DNA from 2 places in the Nocardioides sp. NBC_00368 genome. Region 1 is predicted to be linked to the other one. Evidence: riboswitches for the same ligand, from Rfam matches in the RefSeq annotation. Region 1 holds a riboswitch; the other holds the start of a gene.
The links. A riboswitch is a leader RNA that binds a small molecule or an ion and turns the genes downstream of it on or off. The one in region 1 is predicted to bind glycine.
Positions count from the first base shown of each region.

Region 2: another riboswitch for glycine. It lies ahead of gcvP (aminomethyl-transferring glycine dehydrogenase); the one in region 1 lies ahead of gcvT (glycine cleavage system aminomethyltransferase GcvT).

Region 1 covers NZ_CP107970.1:148,610-152,012, forward strand. The annotation lists gene OG984_RS00645 (hypothetical protein) at 1-700, shown strand, start outside; gene OG984_RS00650 (CobW family GTP-binding protein) at 662-1,699, opposite strand; glycine riboswitch at 1,814-1,910, shown strand; glycine riboswitch at 1,912-2,011, shown strand; gene gcvT (glycine cleavage system aminomethyltransferase GcvT) at 2,068-3,171, shown strand; gene gcvH (glycine cleavage system protein GcvH) at 3,180-3,403, shown strand, end outside.
Region 2 covers NZ_CP107970.1:1,423,530-1,426,932, reverse strand. The annotation lists gene OG984_RS06825 (MFS transporter) at 1-460, shown strand, start outside; gene OG984_RS06820 (MerR family transcriptional regulator) at 606-1,223, shown strand; glycine riboswitch at 1,306-1,397, shown strand; gene gcvP (aminomethyl-transferring glycine dehydrogenase) at 1,457-3,403, shown strand, end outside.

The sequences.
Region 1 (3,403 bases):
GACGCCGGAGCGGTCCGAGGCTCGCTACCGGCTCGTCCCCGGTGCGCTCGAGCTGCGGATCGAGGCCGACCAGCTCGACTGGCGACCCGAGGACGCGCCCCTGCGGGTCTCGAACCTGCAGACCGGGACGTACTCGGGACCGGTCGGCTCCGCACGAGGTACGCACCGTCACCGGGAGGACGGGCTCCTGGTCCGGACCGAGACGCCGCAACGGCTCCTGTTCGCGCCCGCTCGTGGTCGCGTGGACGTGACCGTCGCCGCGAGCCGGGACGACGGCTGCATGCTCGCGGCATGGCTGATCGGCACCGAGCATCTGGCCGATGAGGACTCCGGCGAGATCTGCATCTTCGAGATCGATGCGGACGCGATCGGCGCGACCACGGTCGCCCGTTCCGGGCTCAAGGCGCACCACGATCCGCGCCTGAGCTCCGACATGGCAGAGGTCACCGTCCCGTTCGACGCGACCCGGGCGCACACCTGGACAGCGATCTGGGACGGGCGCGAGACCGTCATCGGCTGTGAGGGCCTCGTCGTACGACGCGTGCCGCATGCGCCGACGTACCCGCTGTTCCTGATGATCGACCTCTTCGAGGTCGGGCCTCCGTCCGGATCGCACCCGAAGACGGCGACCGTCCACCGCGTCCGAGGATGGACCTCGGAGTCAGAGACTGACGCGGACCAGCTGCCGGAGCCGGCGTAGGCCCTCGGTGCTCGGCCGCTCGGCCTCGGTGAGGGCGTCGGTGAGGTGCTGGCGGACCGAGTCGGTCTCGAGGTCGAGGCCGATGGCCACGAGCTCGCTCGTCGCGTCCGGTGTCCGCCTGGCTGCGGCGACATGGGCGCTGCGTCCGACCAGGTTCACGTGGTAGCTGCGAGGTCCCTGTCCGGTCGCGACGGCGACGGTCCCCTTGATCCGGTACGCCGTAGGGGGCGGGTCCTCGAGAAGGTCGAGCAGCCGGGCGGGCTCGATGGTGCCTGGGGTCGTCACGGTCACCGACCCGGCGTGCTGGTGCGCGTGGTGGTCGGAGGCCGCCTCGCGCATCAGCGCGGCGATCGGCAGCTCGTCGGGCGGGTCCTCGGGGACGGCGGCGTCGTAGACGAGCCGCGGGTCGATGCGGCCGCCCACTGCGTACGCCACATGGACCTCGGGATTGTGCTCCCGCACCCGCGCTTCGATCCGCGCCAGGGTCTCCTCCCGCTCGGCGGACGGCACCAGGTCGGTCTTGTTGACGACGACCAGGGAGGCGGCCGCGAACCGGACCGGTGCCGGGCCCCGGCCGTCGTCGAGGGTGTCGAAGTAGGAGGAGGCGTCGACGACCTCGATGAGTCCACCGCGGCGTACCCGCTCGACGCCGCTGAACCGCACCAGCTTGGCCAAGGTGCCGGGCTCGGCGAGCCCGCTGGCCTCGACGATGACGACGTCGAGCGCGAGCCGCGGGTGGGTCAGCTTCTCCAGGGCGTCGTCGAGGCCGCCGGCGTCGGGCAGGCAGCACAGGCAGCCGCCGGCGATCGAGGCCGGCTCGTCGACCTGGCCGGTGACGAGCCCGGCGTCGACGTTGATGTCGCCGAAGTCGTTGACGACCACGCCTACCCGAGCGCCGGGCTGGCGCAGCAGATGGTTGAGCAGCGTGGTCTTCCCGGAACCGAGATGGCCGGTGAGGATGACCACGGGGACCCGGGTGCTGGCGTTGGTCGGTGGCACCGAGCCATCGTAGAAGGTGGTGAGAACAGTTCCCGTTAGTGGGTCGCGGTGCCGAGATCTTGACGGCCGGGGAGGCCAGACCTAGGTTTGCCGCACAACTTCACATCCGCCGTTCGAACTGCAGCGGGAGAGTCCTCGCCCATCCCGGGTGAGGCGCCGAAGGAGCAAACCTCCCCAGAATCTCTCAGGCCCAAATGACCGCTGTGGTGAGGCGACCTCTGGAAAGTCAGGATCCGACGATCCTGCACCCACGGTGCAAACCGCCCCCGTCGGGCGGTGAAGCTCTCAGGTAGCGATGACAGAGCGGGGAGGTCACCCGTCCACGGGTGCCGCTTTGGGCACCCACCACCAGGGAGCCTCCCGCACACATGAGCTCATCTGTCCCTACCCCTCTGCACCAGATCCACCAGGCGCTCGGCGCCTCGTTCACCGACTTCGCCGGCTGGGACATGCCGGTGCGCTACGGCTCGGAGACCGCCGAGCACCACGCGGTCCGCACCGCCGCCGGGCTTTTCGACCTCAGCCACATGGGCGAGATCGAGGTGACCGGCCCCGAGGCCGGGCGAGCCCTCGACCACGCCCTGGTCGGTCGCCCGTCGGCGATCGGCATCGGCCGCGCCCGCTACTCGATGATCTGCGCCGAGGACGGCGGCATCATCGACGACCTGGTCGTCTACCGGCTCGAGCAGGAGCGCTACCTGGTCGTCGCCAACGCCAGCAACGTCCACGTGGTCGCCCCGGCTCTGGCCGAGCGTTCCCAGGGGTTCGATGCCGCGGTCCACGACGCCTCCGCGGAGTGGGCGCTGATCGCGGTCCAGGGCCCCGCCTCGGCGGCGATCGTCGCGGCCCTGACCGACCTGGACGTCCACTCCCTGCGCTATTACGCCATCGACGCCGGCACCGTCGCCGGGGCCGACGTCCTGCTCGCGCGCACCGGCTACACCGGCGAGGACGGCTTCGAGATCTACTGCGCGCCCTCGTCGGCCGTCGCGATCTGGGAGGCTCTCACCGAGGCCGGTACGCCGCACGGGCTGCAGCCCGCCGGACTCGCCTGCCGCGACACCCTCCGGCTCGAGGCGGGCATGCCGCTCTACGGCCACGAGCTGAACCGCGACACGACCCCCTTCGAGGCCGGCCTCGGCCGGGTCGTCTCCTTCGACAAGCCCGACGGCTTCGTGGGGGAGGCGGCGCTGGCGACGCGTCGCGACGAAGGCCCGCGGAGCATGCTCGTCGGCCTGGTGGCCACCGGGCGCCGGTCCCCGCGGGCCGGCTACGCCGTCGTCGACCCGGCCACCGGCGACGAGATCGGCGTCGTCACCAGCGGCTCCCCGTCGCCGACCCTCGGCCACCCGATCGCGATGGCGTACGTCCGGCCCGATCTCGCCGCCGCTGGCACCAAGGTCCAGGTCGACGTCCGCGGCAGCCGCGAGGACGCCGAGATCGTCGACCTTCCCTTCTACTCCAAGAAATGAGCACCGCCATGACCAACCCGACCCACCTGTCCTACACCGCCGAGCACGAGTGGCTCGAGACCCGCGGCGACGTCGCCCGCATCGGCGTCACCGCCTTCGCCACCGAGGCGCTGGGCGACATCGTCTTCGTCGAGCTGCCCGAGGTCGGCACCAAGATCACCGGGGGAGAGAGCTGCGGCGAGCTGGAGTCGACGAAGTCGGTCAGCGACATCTTCGCGCCCGCCGACGGCGA
Region 2 (3,403 bases), 1.3 Mb from region 1:
CGTCCCGGCGGCGCTGACCACCTGCGCGAACGTGGTGGCACCGCGCCTCGCGACGGTCATCGGGCGGCGGCCGCTGATCGTCGGTGGCCAGCTGATCCTCGCGGTGGGGATGCTCGTCCTGCTCCCGGTCACGGAGACCACCCCGGTCTGGCTGGTGCTCGTCCTGCTCGTCCCGCTCGCCACCGGTGGTGCCCTGGCCATCACCGTCGTCACCGCCGACCTGATCGACGCCGTCGAGCCCACGCGGGTGGGCGTCGCGACCGGTGCGCTCAGCACGTTCCGACAGACGGGAGGCGCGATCTCGGTCGCGGTGTTCGGGGGACTGGGTGCCGGTGCGAGCGGGGTCCTCACCCTGCCCGGGATGCGGGCGTGCCTTCTCGTCGGAGCCGTCGTGCTGGCGCTGACCGCTCTGATCGCGACCGGCAGCGGTCGAAAGCCTCATTCTCAACATGAGGGTTAGGCTGGGCGACACGCCGGAGGGGGTTCTTTGACCAGGGACCTTGCGGCGCTTACCTTGTAGTTGTCTCTGTTGTAACTCCAACGGTGTGGTCCCCCCGCCGCAGCCGTTCATTCCCCGAGCGGAGTTACGCACAACGGAGTAGACGATGGAGGACATCGTGTTCGACCACGAGCAGAAGCCCGGCCACGGCGCCGACGACGCGCAACGCGCGGCGGAGCAGGCCGACGAGCAGGGCCTTCTCTTCACCGACGATGTCTCGCCACTGCCGAGCGACACCGGCTACCGCGGTCCGACGGCCTGCAACGCGGCCGGGATCAGCTACCGCCAGCTGGACTACTGGGCACGCACCGGCCTCGTCGAGCCGAGCGTGCGCGGCGCCACCGGCTCCGGCACCCAGCGGCTCTACTCCTTCCGCGACATCCTGATCCTCAAGGTCATCAAGCGACTCCTCGACGCCGGCATCTCGCTGCAGCAGATCCGTGCCGCGGTGCACCACCTGCGTGAGCGGGGCACCGATGACCTGACCCGCGTCACCCTGATGAGCGACGGCGCCTCGGTCTACGAGTGCACCAGCAACGACGAGGTCATCGACCTGCTCCAGGGCGGGCAGGGCGTCTTCGGCATCGCCATCGGCGGTGTCTGGCGCGAGATCGAGGGGACCCTCTCCGAGCTGCCCAGCGAGCGTACCGCCGAGGACGGCGAGCAGGTCGCCTCGGCGTCCGACGAGCTGGCCGCCCGCCGCGCCGCCCGCAACGCCGGGTGACCTAGGACTCATTCGAAACAGGGCCTCGAGGTCCCGCAGAGGCGGGACCTCGAGGCCCTGTCGTTTATGCTGGGGGTGCTGACCATCCCGCACGGGAGAGCCCCAACTCGTTGGGGCGCCGAAGGGGCAATTCCTCCCCGGAAACTCTCAGGCACCCACGACTGTGCGGACCAGGCAACTCTGAAGCGGCGAAGGCGCGGTGACAGAGGGGGAGGGCTTACGAGTTGTCTTAGATGCCCTCAGGAGCCACTGTGTCCGACACGCCCACCTTGTCCGAGCTCGATGCCGCCTCCCCGTTCGTGGAGCGCCACGTCGGGCTCTCGGCCGCCGACGAGGCGACCATGCTCGCGCGGCTCGGCTACGACTCGGTAGCAGCGATGATGGACGCGGCCGTCCCGGCCGGGATCCGTTCCGTCGAGTCGCTGGACCTGCCCGCCGCGCTGAGCGAGGCGCAGGTCGCGTCGCTCGCCCGCGAGATCGCCGCGTCCAACAAGCCCGGCGAGGCGATGATCGGGCTGGGCTACCACGCCACCGTGACGCCGCCGGTGATCCGCCGCAACGTGCTCGAGGACCCGAGCTGGTACACCGCCTACACGCCCTACCAGCCCGAGATCTCCCAGGGTCGCCTCGAGGCGCTGATCAACTTCCAGACGATGGTCGGTGACCTGGCCGGCCTTCCGGTGGCCAACTCGTCGCTCCTGGACGAGGGCACCGCAGCCGCCGAGGCGCTGGCGCTGGTGCACCGGGCCAACCGGAAGGGTTCCGGACCGTTCGTGATCGACGCCGACGCGTTGCCGCAGTCGATCGAGGTCGTCAAGGTGCGCGCCGAGGCGATGGGCCTCGAGGTCGTCGTGGCCGATCTCTCCCAGGGCCTTCCCGAGGGCGACGTGATCGGCGTGCTGGTGCAGTACCCCGGCGCCTCCGGCCGTGTGCCCGACCTGAAGCCGATCATCGACGCGGCCCACGAGCGCGGCGCGCTCGCCGTGGTTGCAGCCGACCTGCTCGCGCTGACCGTCCTGGAGGCGCCCGGCACGCTCGGCGCCGACGTCGTCGTCGGCTCGACCCAGCGCTTCGGCATCCCGCTCTTCTACGGCGGCCCGCACGCCGGCTACATGGCCGTCCACGAGGGGATCGAGCGTCACCTGCCCGGTCGCCTGGTCGGCGTCTCCGTGGATGCCGAGGGGCGGCCTGCGTACCGGCTCGCCCTGCAGACCCGTGAGCAGCACATCCGCCGGGAGAAGGCGACCTCCAACATCTGCACCGCGCAGGTGCTGCTGGCCGTCGGTGCTTCGATGTACGCCGTCTACCACGGCCCCGCCGGGCTCAAGACGATCGCGACCCGCACCCATCGCTACGCCGCCGTGCTGGCCGCCGCGCTCCGCTCGGCCGGGCTTCAGCTGGTCTCGGAGACGTTCTTCGACACCCTGGGCGTCACCGTGCCCGGGCGGGCGGCCGATGTCGTCACCGCTGCGCGTCGGTTCGGCGTACATCTGCGTCTCGTGGACGCGGACACCGTCGGCATCTCGACCTCCGAGGCGACCACGCGGTCGACCCTCTCGGCCGTGCTCAACGCCTTCGGCATCTCGGGCGTGGACCTCGAGGAGATCGACCGCACCACGGCCAGTGCGCTGCCCGACGGCCTGGTCCGCACCACCGACTACCTCACCCACGAGGTCTTCAACGCGCACCACAGCGAGACCCAGATGCTGCGTTACCTGCACAAGCTCTCCGCGCGCGACTACGCCCTCGACAAGGGCATGATCCCGCTCGGCTCGTGCACGATGAAGCTCAACGCGACCACCGAGATGGAGCCGATCTCGCTGCCCGGCTTCGCCGACCTGCACCCGTTCGTCCCCGCCGAGGACGCCGCCGGCTACGCGCGGCTCGTCGGTGAGCTGGAGGGCTGGCTGGCCGAGGTGACCGGCTACGACGAGGTCTCCATCCAGCCGAACGCCGGCTCGCAGGGCGAGTTCGCCGGCCTGATGGCGATCCGCGGCTACCTCGACGCCCAGGGCCAGGGCCACCGCGACATCTGCCTGATGCCGTCCTCGGCCCACGGCACCAACGCCGCCTCCGCCGCGATGGCCGGCATGAAGGTCCAGGTCGTGAAGTCGGCCGAGGACGGCACCGTCGACCTGGACGACCTGCGCGCGAAGCTGGCCGACCACGGCGAGAAGGTG